Regions from separate parts of the Faecalibacterium sp. OF04-11AC genome, predicted to be linked through region 1. Evidence: riboswitches for the same ligand, from Rfam matches in the RefSeq annotation. Region 1 holds a riboswitch; the other holds the start of a gene.
What was found. A riboswitch is a leader RNA that binds a small molecule or an ion and turns the genes downstream of it on or off. The one in region 1 is predicted to bind cyclic di-GMP.
Positions count from the first base shown of each region.

Region 2: it holds a riboswitch for cyclic di-GMP, as region 1 does, so the genes downstream of both, DXA70_RS10490 (hypothetical protein) here and DXA70_RS00235 (CAP domain-containing protein) in region 1, are expected to answer to the same signal.

Region 1 covers NZ_QTVP01000001.1:46,504-53,255, reverse strand. Annotated here, with positions in the region: gene dnaG (DNA primase) at 1-1,548, opposite strand, end outside; gene DXA70_RS00245 (deoxyguanosinetriphosphate triphosphohydrolase) at 1,570-2,568, opposite strand; gene DXA70_RS00240 (YigZ family protein) at 2,776-3,396, opposite strand; gene DXA70_RS13685 (hypothetical protein) at 3,639-3,761, opposite strand; gene DXA70_RS00235 (CAP domain-containing protein) at 3,758-4,498, opposite strand; cyclic di-GMP riboswitch class I at 4,575-4,650, opposite strand; cyclic di-GMP riboswitch class I at 4,755-4,830, opposite strand; partial or broken gene acrA (acryloyl-CoA reductase electron transfer subunit beta) at 5,078-6,171, opposite strand; gene acrB (acryloyl-CoA reductase electron transfer subunit gamma) at 6,193-6,752, opposite strand, start outside.
Region 2 covers NZ_QTVP01000024.1:329-7,080, reverse strand. Annotated here, with positions in the region: gene srtB (class B sortase) at 1-520, opposite strand, end outside; gene DXA70_RS10505 (FctA domain-containing protein) at 814-1,911, opposite strand; gene lepB (signal peptidase I) at 1,952-2,521, opposite strand; gene DXA70_RS10495 (hypothetical protein) at 2,521-2,802, opposite strand; gene DXA70_RS10490 (hypothetical protein) at 2,846-5,518, opposite strand; cyclic di-GMP riboswitch class I at 5,928-6,039, opposite strand.

The DNA of each region.
Region 1 (6,752 bases):
GGCCAGACTCAGCTCGATCCCCTGCTCCCGGCACTGGATCATGGCCTGATACAGCTCCCGCTGCTGGGGCAGCAGGAACTTTTCCGCCGGGAGCTGGCTGCGCACCATGTCCAGATAGCCGGGCTCCCGCAGGATGGCGGCCAGCAGCCGCTGCTGCGCACTGGCCACACCCAGCGCCTCGGCCCCGCCCATGCTGTAGGGCACGTTGATCTGGTTCATCTCGCCCTCTTTGAGCCGGGCACGGCTCCGCTCCTGCCGGCGCTTGTAGCCTGCCCGCTTGACCGCCGTTTCCAGCTGGGTCATAATGGCCGTCTTGGAAACATTGGTCTCCTCGGCCAGCCGCCCGGCGTAAACTTCCTGTTCCGTGGGGTTGGAGCGCTCGGCCAGCATGTCCACGGCTTCTTTGATGTATTCCAGCCGCTGGCCGTCCTGGCTCAGGTCATATTTGTCCCGCAGCCGCTTGAGGCGGAAATCCAGCGCGTTGCCCACGCCGTCCAGCAGAGCCTTGAACCGCTCTGCCCCGTATTTCTTGATGTACTCGTCCGGGTCCTTTGCCCCGGGGATCTGCAAAACGCCCACCTTGACCGGACTGTTCCGGAACAGCTCCAGCGAGCGGAGGGTGGCTTTCTGGCCCGCCTCGTCCGAGTCGTAGCTGAGGATGACTTCCTCTGCATACTGGCTGATGAGCTTGACCTGATCCGGCGTCAGGGCCGTGCCGCAGGCGCAGACCGCCGTGTCAATGCCCGCCTGCTGCATACTGATGACATCCATATAGCCCTCGCAGAGGACAAAGCGGCGGGAGGCACTCTTCTTGGCGATCTGCAGTGCGAACACCGTATCAGACTTGTGATACACCAGCGTTTCCGGGCTGTTGACATACTTGGGCTTGGAGTCGTCCAGCACGCGCCCGCCGAAGGCGATGATGTTGCCCCGCAGGTCAAAAATAGGGGTCATCACCCGCTTCCAGAACAGGCAGTAAATGCGGCCGGACTGGCTGCGCTTGAACAGACCGCTGGCGTCCAGCTCCTGCTGGTTGTAGCCCTTATCCCGCAAAAACTGGTAGAGAGCCTGCCCGTCGTTGGGGGCATACCCCAGCCCGAACCGGACAATGGTCTTATCGTCCAGCCCGCGCCGCCGCCAGTAAGCCCGGGCCTGCCGGGCCTCCTCCACGGTAGAGTTGAGGCAGGCATGGAAGAACCGCGCGGCCTCCTTGTTCATGGAGAGGATCCGGCTGCGCATCCGCCCGGTCTTATCGTCCTCTTCGGGCTCCGGCATTCCGGCCCGGGCCGCCAGCAGCTTGACCGCCTCCGGGTAATCAATGCTGTTGATCTTCTTGGTAAAAGTAATGGCATCGCCGCCCGCGCCGCAGCCAAAGCAGTAAAAGCTCTGGGTGTCCGGGTAAACATAGAACGAGGGAGATTTTTCGCTGTGGAACGGGCAGAGCCCGCCGTACAGCCGCCCCTTGCGCTTGAGCTGGACATAGCTGCCAATGAGCTCGGTGATGTCCGTCCGGCGGGTCAGCTCTTCAATGTATTCGTGTGGGATCATGGTCTCTTTTGCTGCTCCTTTTTAAAGAACGTGCCATTTGCGGGGCACAAAAACATCCTCGAACGTCCGGATGGCAAACTCATCGCTCATGCCGCTGATGTAGTCCGTCACCGCACGCTCCCGCCCCTCCTGATAGGCCAGCTGCAAATAGAAGTTGGACATCTGATCAATGTGGGTCAGGTAATATTCGTAAAGCTCCGTGAGCACTTTTTCCACTTTCTGCTCTTCCCGCTTGGCGGTGCGGTCCACATACACGTTGGCGTACATGAAATCTTTCAGGGCCAGAAACGCTTCGTGCTCCTCGGCTCCCACGCCAACATCTCCGTCGCTGTGGGCAAGGATGCTGCGGATCATGGTGGTGATGCGTTCGGATTTGGTATTGCCCAGCACCGCCGTGCACTCCTTGGGCAGGATGTCCGGGTCCAGCACACCGGCCCGGACGGCGTCCTCAATATCGTGGTTGACGAACGCGATCTGATCCGCCATCCGGACGATGCGCCCCTCCGGCGTGGCCGCCCAGGTACCCTTGGTGTGGGTCACAATGCCGTTCCGCACCTCCCAGGTCAGGTTGAGGCCCTGGCCCTCTTTTTCCAGCTTGTCCACCACCCGCAGGCTCTGCATATAGTGCTTGAAGCCATCGGGGCAGAGCTTGTTCAGGGCAGCTTCGCCCGCATGGCCAAACGGCGTGTGGCCCAGGTCGTGTGCCAGGCCGATGGCCTCGGTCAGGTCCTCGTTGAGCCGCAGCGCCCGGGCAATGGTCCGGGCCACCTGGGTCACTTCCAGCGTGTGGGTGAGGCGGGTGCGGTAAAGGTCGCCCTCCGGCGAGAGGAAGACCTGTGTCTTCTGTTTGAGGCGGCGGAACGCCTTGCAGTGGATGACGCGGTCCCTGTCCCGCTGGAACACGGGCCGGATGTCGTCCGGTTCTTCCTGCCGCTGCCTTCCCCGGCTCGCATCGCTGAACGTCGCCCAGGGGGCAAGGGTCAGCCGCTCGATCTCTTCGGTACGTTCCCGCACATTCATCCACAGTCCCTCGCTTTCTGTTATGTTGTCCTGCTCTCCCCTTTCTCAGCGCGCAGCGGATCCCAAACGCCGCGCCTTGGCAGTATTGTACCGCGTTTGTGCTGTCGAAAGGGGAAGATGCCTGTCTATTCTAAAAATAAAAGTTTATTTTGGATGGCAGGCCCTCTGCCTGTCATCCAAATTTTCTCTTTATGCCATCCAAGCCGTTCAGAACGGGGCGTAAAACGGCTTGGAAACGCTCACATTTGCCCCGCCCCGGGTCAGTTCCCGCAGCTGCTCCAGCAGCGGGAACTCGGTGCCCTCCGGCATCTGCCAGCGCAGAGCCACCCGATCCGTGAATTCCGGTTCGGCCAGCTTGGCCCCTGCCCCCTGGATCAGGAGGCTTGCCCGCTCATAGAGGGAGTAATCCACGGTCACGCTCAATTCAATGACGCTGCGCACCGTGACGACCTCCGCATTTTCCAGTGCCCGGGCCGTAGCCGTGGTGTAAGCCCGTACCAGGCCGCCCGTGCCCAGCAGCACCCCGCCAAAGTACCGGGTCACCACCACGATAAGGTCGGTCAGGCCGCTGTGCTGCAGCACTTCCAGTGCCGGGGTGCCCGCCGTCTTCGCCGGTTCGCCGTCGTCGGAGTAGCGCTCCCGGTTGCCCTCCCTCAGGCGGTAGGCATAGACGTTGTGGCGGGCGGTGCGGTTTTCCGCCCGCACTTTTTCCAGAAATGCCACAGCGGCCTCCTCGCTGTCCGCAAAGGAGAGCTGCGCAATAAAGCGGCTCTTTTTTTCTTCGTACTCGCCAATGGCCGTGCCCCGTATGGTGCGATAATCCTCCACAGTCTTCCTCCACAGTCTTCCTCCATATCCTCTCTCCGGCTCCCCTGGTAGGACAGACTCCCTCCGGCCGGAGGGAGATGCCGCGTCAGCGACAGAGGGAGGACGGCTGACCGCGCCAAAGCGCGGTTTGAGAGGTTTATTATCAAAATAAGTATAACATAAAAAAGAATACAAAAAAAGCCCGACAAATGTTCCTGCGCATCTGTCGGGCCGCGGTAATGGCTTATGTATTTGATTGTGGATCACTCGGTGACCAGCATTGCCCAGTTGGTACCGTAATCGCTGTTGGTGTCATAGTAGCAAGAAACGCACATCTTGCGGGCTTCCGGATCGAGGAGGATGGCACGGTGGCCATCGGAATTCATCCAGGAATTGACGACCTCTTCCGGCTGCGGCTGCCCCAGGCAGCAACTTCGCCAACGGCCTGATCTTTCACGTTAAAGGTGTTCAGCACGGTGAAGCAGCTGGTACCATCGGGACGGGTGTGGGAGTTGACCTCTGCCAGCTCACGAGCGCGGAGCTCGGTAGCGGCGTTCAGGTTTGCACCGCCCAGAACCAGGGCGTTCAGGCCGCGGCTGGTGCGCTCTTTGTTGACCAGAGTCAGGACCTGCTGAGAGAACTCGTCAGCGTTCACCGGGTAGGTGCAGATGACCACCCAGTAATCGCCGTACTCACCGCCATGATAGTGGCCGACGCCAATGTTCTTGACATTGCCATCCAGCAGGCAGGCGCGGAAGTAATCATTGCTCATCCAGGCTGCAACGGTCTCTTCAGGAGTCTCGGTGCCTGCCCAGTAAGCTTCGCCCACGGAAGCATCGGTCACGCCATACTCGCTGAGGATGGTGAACTCGCGCTGGCCATTGGGACGGACATAAGAATAGCGGGAGGTGAGCTCCTGTGCACGAGCCTGAGCGGCGTCGTTCAGGTTCTGGCTGCCGATGGTCACGGCAGAAACGCCAGCGTTTGCACGCTCCATGTTGATCAGCTGCAGGAACTGCTCGCTCTCGCTGCTGGAAGCAGCGGAAGCAGATGCTGCAAAAGCGGATACGACGCACAGCATAACAATGCAGAGCATCATTTTCAGAACATTGTTCTTACGCATATTCAAGACTCCTCGTTGACGATGTTGCAAAAAAGAGCATTGTAAACGCACCAAGAGCGTATACAATACTCTTTCAAGGTGCAACTGGCTGCCATTTTACAGGCCCTATAGCTTTGCGTCACAGCCTTTCGACTGCTTTGCCGGCTTATGAAAATTTACAATCTCTTCAACGAACTCCGAAGACTGCGTTTCTGTTCAGGCAAAAGAAAAAGAGCATTGAATTGCAACATACAGCAAAACAACACTCATACAAGTAATGTGCAACTGGCTGCCATTTTACAGGCCCTATAGCTTTGCGTCATAACCTTTCGGTCATTTTGCTAAATATTCAATTCGCAGTCTCCTTTTCAGGAGCCTTCCGGAAACTTATCCTCAGGGGAAAGTGTTCTGCTTTTCAGCACTCCGCTTTCCACAGCTGTAGTATAGCACGGCCTGTCATCCCTGTCAACCGTAAACCGTCAGAAATTGAAGATTTTTTTCACATCCTGTCGCGATCCGTCTCTCCCCTGCCTTTTGCAAACAAAAAAGAGAGGGCGGCTCTCCGGTACCGCCCTCTCTCAATGTTCAAAACGCCTCAGATTACTGAGCAGCCTTGGCTGCCTCGATCTGCTTGACCAGCTCGGGCACGACCTTGAACAGATCGCCCACGATGCCGTAATCGGCCACACCAAAGATGGGTGCGCCTCATTTTTGTTGACAGCGATGATGCACTCAGAATCCTGCATACCTGCGGTGTGCTGGATGGCACCGGAAATACCCAGAGCCACATAGATCTTGGGGTGCACGGTCTTGCCGGTCTGACCGACCTGATGGTCAGCAGTCATCCAGCCTGCATCGGTCACGGCACGGGAAGCGCCGACCACGCCGCCGCCCAGGGCTGCCGCCAGCTGCTCAGCCAGCTCGATGCCCTTGTTGACATCCTTGCTGATGCCGCGGCCCACAGAGACGATCACGTCCGCGCCGATCAGATCGACCAGCTTCTCAGCGGCCTTCTCAACGCTCAGCACTTCCGTCTTGATGTCGTCAGCGGTCAGGCTGAATGCGGGCTTCACAATCTGGCAGGCATCAGCCTTAGCCTGATCGAACGGAGCCTTCTTCATAACGCCGGGACGGACAGTGGACATCTGGGGACGGAAGCGGGGGCAGATGATGGTAGCCATCAGATGGCCGCCGAACGCGGGACGGGTCATCTTCAGGTTGCGATCCTCATAATCGAACTTCTGCTTGGAGAGGTCGATGGTGGAGCTCTCTTTCAGGAACTCGACATACTTTGCGGTATCCACATCCAGGTGGGTAGCATCAGCGGTCAGGCCGGTGTGCAGACGGGCTGCGCAGCGGGGGCCCAAATCGCGGCCAATGTTGGTCGCGCCGATCAGCAGGGCCTCGGGCTTGTACTCGTTGACCATGTCGCAGAGGACCTTGGTGTAAGCGTCGGTGGTGTAGTCTTTCAGCAGCGGGCTCTCGCAGACCATGACCTTATCGGCACCATAGCCGCCCAGCTCCTTGGCAATGCCTTCCACGTTGTCGCCCAGCAGCAGGCCGGTGACCTCGCAGTTCAGCTCGTCAGCCAGCTTACGGGCCTCGCTGACCAGCTCGAAATCGGTGGGCATCAGTTTGCCCTGGCGCTGCTCACAGAAGACCCATACGCCCTTGTACTCGTTAAAATCAGCCATTGTAATCCTATGCTCCTTTCATCAGATCAGGTGCTTCTTGGCCAGGATACCAGCCAGCTGAGCAGCGACATCGTCGCCCGTCAGCATGGTACCTGCGCCCTTCTGCGGAGGAGTGAAGGACTTAAAGACGTTCGTCGGAGAACCCTTCAGACCGATGGTATCGACCTCGATCAGCGGATCGTCCTTCAGAGCGTTGTAATCGAACACTTCCATCGGCTTGTCGTAGCAGGTGAAGATGCCATTGACGCTCATGTAGCGGGGCTCGTTCAGCTCCTTGATGCAGGTCAGCAGGCAGGGAGTCTGAACCTTGACCATCATGTAGCCGTCTTCCAGCATACGCTTCACGGTCAGGGTGTTGCCGTCTTTCTGGATGTCGGCAACGTAGGTCACCTGAGGCAGGTGCAGCTTCTCTGCGATCTGCGGGCCAACCTGAGCGGTATCGCCATCGATTGCCTGACGGCCGCAGAAGACAACGTCCTCGGGGCCAACGCCGATCTTATTGACAGCAGCAGCCAGAATCTGGCTGGTTGCAAAGGTATCAGAACCGCCGAACTCACGGCCGGAAACCAGAACAGCCTTGT
Region 2 (6,752 bases), on a different contig from region 1:
GGTAGGTGCGGTCGGGCAGGACCAGCGTGCCGGTGGTGTTCTCGTTGAAGAACGTCTCATCCTTGTACAGGTCAAGATCTCCAAACATCTTGCTGTTTTCCATGTGGTGGCCGTACAGCAGCGAATACGGATCGTGGAAGCTGCCATCACAATCGGAATCCAGGAAGATGCTGCCGGCCAGTGCAAAGTCGCCGTAGACATCGGTGTTGATGTAGCTGAAATTGTTCTCGCCCTGCACCACAGGGTAATCAATGGCGGTGTTGTCCAGGGTGAGCCAGGCTTTCACGTCCGAGTTGATGGCCAGCAGCTCCTCAAAGGAGGCGCCGTTCTCGCCATCGGCGGCAGGCTTGAACTGCAGCAGCTCGCCCTGCACGTTATCCACGGCGGCATAGACCTGGTTGTTATCCCACAGCGCGTAAGCGGAGTAAGCGCCCGCCGTGAGGAGGAACAGCACCACCACCGCGCTGATCAGGAAGTCGGCTGTCCGCAGCGCTACACGTTGCCAAGTGATACAGCCCACCTCCAGTCAGCTTGCGATGTTGGTTCTTGTTCAGAGAATTGCGAGTCCGGTTACGAGCGTCACCTCTTCGCCAGAGCCTCCCCTACTAGGGGAGGTGGCACGGCGAAGCCGTGACGGAGAGGTTGTACGGAGCAGCACCTGCGTTGTTCCGCTTGGCCGAAAGGCGTCCTTTGTCCAACCTCTCAGTCTCGCATCCGCTCGACAGCTCTCCTAGTAGGAGAGCCTTTGGCATTCCGCAAGGTCTGCTGTTATCGCCAGAGGCTCTTAAAAGTGTTTGCGGAGAGAGTGTTCAATTACTCTTCCTCGCGGCGCTTCTTGATGACCAGCATCATAGCACCACCAGCCACAACAGCCAGCATCAGGATGTAAGGAGCATTGTCGAGGATGACGCCGGTGTCGATGTTGCCATCGCCTTTTTTGTTGGTATACGAGACGTTCTCGTCTGCACTAGCGATCTTATCAGTGCCGCTGGTAGTACGGCTAGTCACAACACTGCCCTCATTAACTTTATAAGTGGTGGTATAGCCATTTGCCGGGCTGTCATCAGTGTAATCATCTTCCTCAACGGTAAAGGTCACACCATAAGGCAGGTTCTTGATTTCAATTTTGCTTGCATCTTTCAGGTAAACAGTTGCGGACTCACCAACCTTAATGGAAGTTGCGGACTTCTCAGTCTCACTCTTGTTAATACCACCGACGATTTCGTAACCGCCCTGATTGTAGGTCTTGCCCTCTTCGCCAACCAAAGTAACTGTGAATTTAAAGGCCTTGTTCTTGTCGCCCAAGCTGCCATCAACAGTCTTGTCAACATTCAGAGAACCAGCAGAATAGGTATTGTCGTCAAAGGAGTCAGACTTGTTCGAAGCCTCCCATTTTCCCTCAGCATTCTTCGCTTCAGTATGGACACCTGCCACACGGATGGTGCCATCTGCCTTATTGATAACCGTGACAATCAGCTTAATCTCTGCAGTACGGTAAGTAACACCAGCAGTAGTACCTGCTTTCTCTTTCAAAGTATACTCATAAACACCAACATGGTCATAAGACGGCAGTGTAATTTCAAATTCCTGTGTTTCTTTGCTGTCGTTGCCCGCTGCGCCCTCATCGTAGACAACCTTTGCAACGTAAGCTGACTCATTGCCGTCCAATCTTTCCAGTGCCGGTGCAGAACCTGCATCGCCATCGACAACTACACCATCGCCCTCCTGATACAGATAGAATGTCTCAGCCGGGCTAGTGCCATCGCCTTCCAGATTGTAGGTCTTGCTAATCTTCACAGTAGGCTCATCTTCATCGCCCTTAGCCGCAAATGCCATCGGAGTTGCCATTGCGAACATCATGGACAGTGCCAGAGCGCCGGCGGTCAGTTTTTTCGCAGTGTTGAGTTTCATGTGGATTCCTCCTAAATATTATATCAATGTTTTCAAGAACTTACAAGCTCCGCCGCCGCAGCAGGGTGATCACCTTTGCTTTGACGTCGGTGAGGGCCACCGGGCCAAAATCCCGGCTGTCCTCGGATTGCGTGCGGTAGTCTCCCAAGATGAAGACGCTGTCCGCAGGGACGGTGTAGGGGTACTCGAGGGTGTCTTTCGCGTAGGTGGGGTAAAGGATCTCGCCGCTCTGGGCCGAGCCGTTGACGATCAGCGTTCCCGAATCGTCCAGTGCGATGAGGTCGTTCTCGCGGCCCAGGACACGGCCCACCCGGAGCTTGCCGTCCTGCTCATAGAGCACCACGTCGTTCTTGGCGTAAGTGCCCTGCAGCCGGTATGCGATCAGCAGGTCGCCGTCCTTGACGGCGGGGAACATGCTGTTGCCGGAGGCCTGTGTCAGCAGGAACACCTGCGTGAACAGCACCCACGCGGCTGCCGCCAGCACCACCACCCGGCCCAGTAAACTGAGCGCGTCCCGGCGGTCCTGCGCGGCGTTGCGCCGCTTGTGCAGGGCTCTGCGCCCTGCCGTGAGCGGGTCTTGCGGAGGGAGTGTTTTTGCGGCTTTCGCCATCAACATCCCTCCTCAAGGTTCTCTCCGGGAGGTGTATGGGCTTCCAGCAGGGCGTTATACCTTGCTCTCTCGGCCCGGATGGCGTTTTCGTACAGGCCGTAGAGCTCCTCCAGCTTCTTCCACATCTGCACTTCATCCACGCCGCCGAGCAGGTTCTTGCGGAACTTCACCTTGCGGTACCATTCCACGATCTCCAGCTGCTCCTGGCTGATGCAGGCATCCTCCGCGCCGGGCAGGCGCTGTGCGGGCTGCGGGCCTCCTTTGGCTTTTTCTTTTGCCATCCATCCACCTCCTTTCGTGATTTTATTTGGCTTGGAAGTTGGCTTATTCATCGTCGTCGTTCTTCCGTTTCCGGAGGAAGAGCAGCACGCCGCCGCCCACGACGACCACGAGGATCAGGATGTAGGGGAGGGTGTCGAGGAGGACACCGTTGTCAACCTGGGCGTCCTTTTCGTTGGTAACAGTGATATTGATCTCGTCCAGATCGATCATATCATCCGTGATGGTAATCGTAGTAGTTTTTTCGTTTTCGCCTGTGAACTCCTGTCCATTGGCTCGAAGCAATCCGTTAGAAGTGTTCGGGTAGTAGATCTGAGCTGTGGTATCATAATCGCTTGCATCATATTCCGTAATGGTAATGACGTCTCCGACCTGAACCATCAAATTATTCAGCGTTCCAGGCTCCCCATGTGCCAGAGTAAATTCCTGACGGAAGTCATTCGGGCCTGTTACTACGATTCTGAACTGCTTGCTACGGTCACCAAACAGACCTTCCACCTTTTTCGTGATCGTCCGAATCGGCTTCTGTGTCTCAGGTTCCCATACAGCGTAGAAATAAACTGTGCCATCCTCACGGACCGCATCCGTGCTCGTTGTCAGATATCCATAATCGTTTGTTCCCCGTTTCAGCCATTCATTGTCTTCAATCAATGGACCGTGAACATTGATATCTCCCAGCGGGTCTTCCGTGTACCAGCCTTTCAGCTTATACCTCACGCCTTCAACAGTTTTTGTTGCTCCAATCTCTACAGCCGTAGTCTTGATAACAGCTTCGCCCTCTTTGTAGTTCCCGGAATCGACCTGCGACCACTTTTCTTCTCCTTTCGTCGGGTCTTTTACCATGAACTTCGCGGTAAAGGCTTTCTTGGTAACAACGCTGATTGCGCAATCGATATGATAGTTCTGATTTCCACCGTTATTACGAGAAATCTTTCGGGGCGTCAGGACGATCTCAGTAATATCACCTACTGTCAGGTCATTGATACCCGTGTCATTTTTTATGGATTCAATGTAGTTTTTGCTTATCTCGTTCCAGATCGATGTAAAGTAACCTCCTGTAGTCAGATCATCCTTTTTCACCGTCCAGGTCGTTCCTGTGCTTCCATCTGGCCACGAAGTGATATAATTTGTCAGAATCTGGCCGTTTCCTGTTACAATATTTTTGTTCGGAATTGCACTGTTATCATTAGTGTAGCCATTCGTCCAAGTAGCACCTGCCGTACTGATTTTTGCTTCCAGCTTACTCTGATTTGCCGTAGGTGCCCACTCGCCTGTGTCATTGTTCATCGGGTCGCCAGTAGGCAATTTCAAGAAGTAGATATAAGCACTGCCACTGTACTTATCTTCAAACTTAGTTACATTGATGGTAAACTCCTGAGCATCAAAATCGTACTTTCGATTGCCGTAATAAATATAGTAAGTGTGTTTGAGTTTTGCCGTACCTACAGACTTACCTTTAATTGTCGGATTCTGAATATTTTTCTCCGAGGTGAAAGATACCACATCATCGCCAGACTCAATCGTCCAAGTATGATAGTTTGTATAAAAATTCGGATAATATGCTTTTCCTGTTATCGTATACGTTCCATTCAACGGCATTTCAATGTTACTGCCATCACTATAGACCGTATATGCTTTATCTTCATTTGCCAATTCTGCCATCCGGTCATCTGCATCGCTGCTATCACTGTCATTTGCTTTGGACAGGTCTGCAACCAGAATTGCAAACGGAGAGAAGCCGTTGGTCGTGAAAGTCAAGTCACCATCGCTGGTAACATTCACTTTCAGCTCTTCCAGATCAGCGCCCTGATGGAAGACTTTTACGTCTGCCGCCGAGGTGAGGTCCAGACCGGAAATGGTAACTTTGCTGGTCTGCTCAAGCTCAAGACCGCCCTCATCTTTGGGGCTGATATTGAATGTATAAAGGGTGTTATACTCTTCTGAGTCAACCTTTTGCACAAGCTCATTTAACAATTTGTCCTGAGTATCTGCATCCAGCGTCTCAACATTCAGCGTTGTTGCACCCTCTACTTTGAAGCTGATGGTCTGGCCGTCAAGCGTAACGCTCTTGGTAGCTTCCGGCTTCTTCCACTTCGCGTAGACTTCCACGGTCGTGCCCTCGGAAATGTACAGGAACTCGTCAAACACGAACTTCTGCTCGTCGCCCAGATCGTCGGTATAGTACCAGCCTGCAAAGGCGCGGCTGTTGCCCTCGGGGTCATCGTTGGAGGTGGGGTCCGCGAACTGATAATCTTTCAGGTTCGCGCCGTCGGCGGCGGTCATGATGTGGTAGCAGCCTTTCTCGGTGCCGTACATGGCCAGATACTGTTCCACGGTCATTTCAGCGGTCTTGGCGGCGTCGGCGATGTCCGCGAGGTCGTAGCTGCTCATCTTCTTGAGCCAGAAGTGGTAGATGTTGGTGGGGATGGAGAACGCCGCGTCCACCTGCATCTGGTCGCCATCGGGGAGCGCGGCCGCGTCGTCATCGGGGAACGTCGTGCCGCTGGTGTCGTACTCATAGACGGTGTTGCCGCTTGCGTCGGTGGTGGTCTTCGTCGCGCCCTCTTTGGCATGGGTGTCATCGGCCACGGGGGGCTCGTCGCCCTCGACGGGTTTTTCCACCTCATTGTCCATGGCTGCGGGCTCGTCGTCCACGACGGGTTTTTCCACCTGATCGTCCATGGCTGCGGGCTCGTCATCCACGACGGGTTTTTCCACCTCATCGCCCTGTGCCGCGGCTCGTCGCCCATGCCGAAGTCATCATCCAGCGCCTCGGGCTCGTCCGCCACGGCGAAGTCATCGTCCAGCGCCTCGGGCTCGTCGTAGAGATCCATGGGTTCCGGCTCCGTGCCGGGGTCGGCGGCCTCCACTACTTCGGTGCCCGGCGTGTCAAGCCCCTCGCCCGTGCCGTTTGCAAAGGCGGGCAGCAGACAGCTGCACACGAAAATCAGCGCGAAGCACAACGCAAGCACCCGTTTGGCCAGCGGAAGCTTTTTCGCCGTGTGTTTTGCAAGATTTTTACGCATTTTTCATGCCCTCCTTTGGGATAGAGTCCGGGGTCGTGTCCATTCCCGATGCCTCGCAACAAAAAAGGCCGCATCCACACCCCGCCTGTCACAGCGGTGTTGAATGCAGCCGAACTATCTTCTGGTTTTCTGGCGTTTCCCTCCGGGGAATGCCAGCACAAAAGACTCCAAGCTTTGCGTCCCCGGCTCACGCCAGGTTTGCCAAAGTTTTCAGTTTCGCGGGGTGTTCCCGGCTGCTGGTACTATCCTACACAGCCCGGGATGCAAAAGGTGTCATTCGGTGGCGGGGCGCTGATTTTTCCGCCTGGCCGCCCGGCCCTTTCACTGGTGTTATTTTACCAAATTTGGCCTTGTCCATGCAAGTGTCCAAATGGACACAAAAACGGAATTTGCGTCTGTTTCTATCCAAAATCAGCCATTTCTTGTAGAGATTGCCCAATATAATCCCCCCAAAGTTTGTGCACTCCACCAACAAAAAGTTACAAATTTGTGTCTGCTAACCCGTGCGAAACAGACACGGGTCGGATAAATAAGTATTACTATATCGGTTGAGTTCGCGGGAGTTTCTGGAATTTCATCCGTTTCCGGGACTCCCGGAAACGCTGCAAAACCTCTCCGTCATCTTCGCTCACGCTCAATGCCACCTCTCCTGTCAGGGGAGGCTTTGGCATTCCGTCGCGTTTTCCAGCAAAACCAAATCAGTTTCATCGAAAACGAAACCTCTTTGCCAAGGGCTCCCCTGCCAGGGGAGCTGGCGCCGCAGGCGTCTGAGAGGTTGGACAAAGGACGCCTTTAGAGTGAGCGGAATAACGCAGGTGCTGCTCTGTACAACCTCTCCGTCATCTTCGCTCACGCTCGATGCCACCTCTCCTAGTAGGGGAGGCTTTGGCATTCCGTGACGTTTTCCAGCAAACGCAAATCAGTTT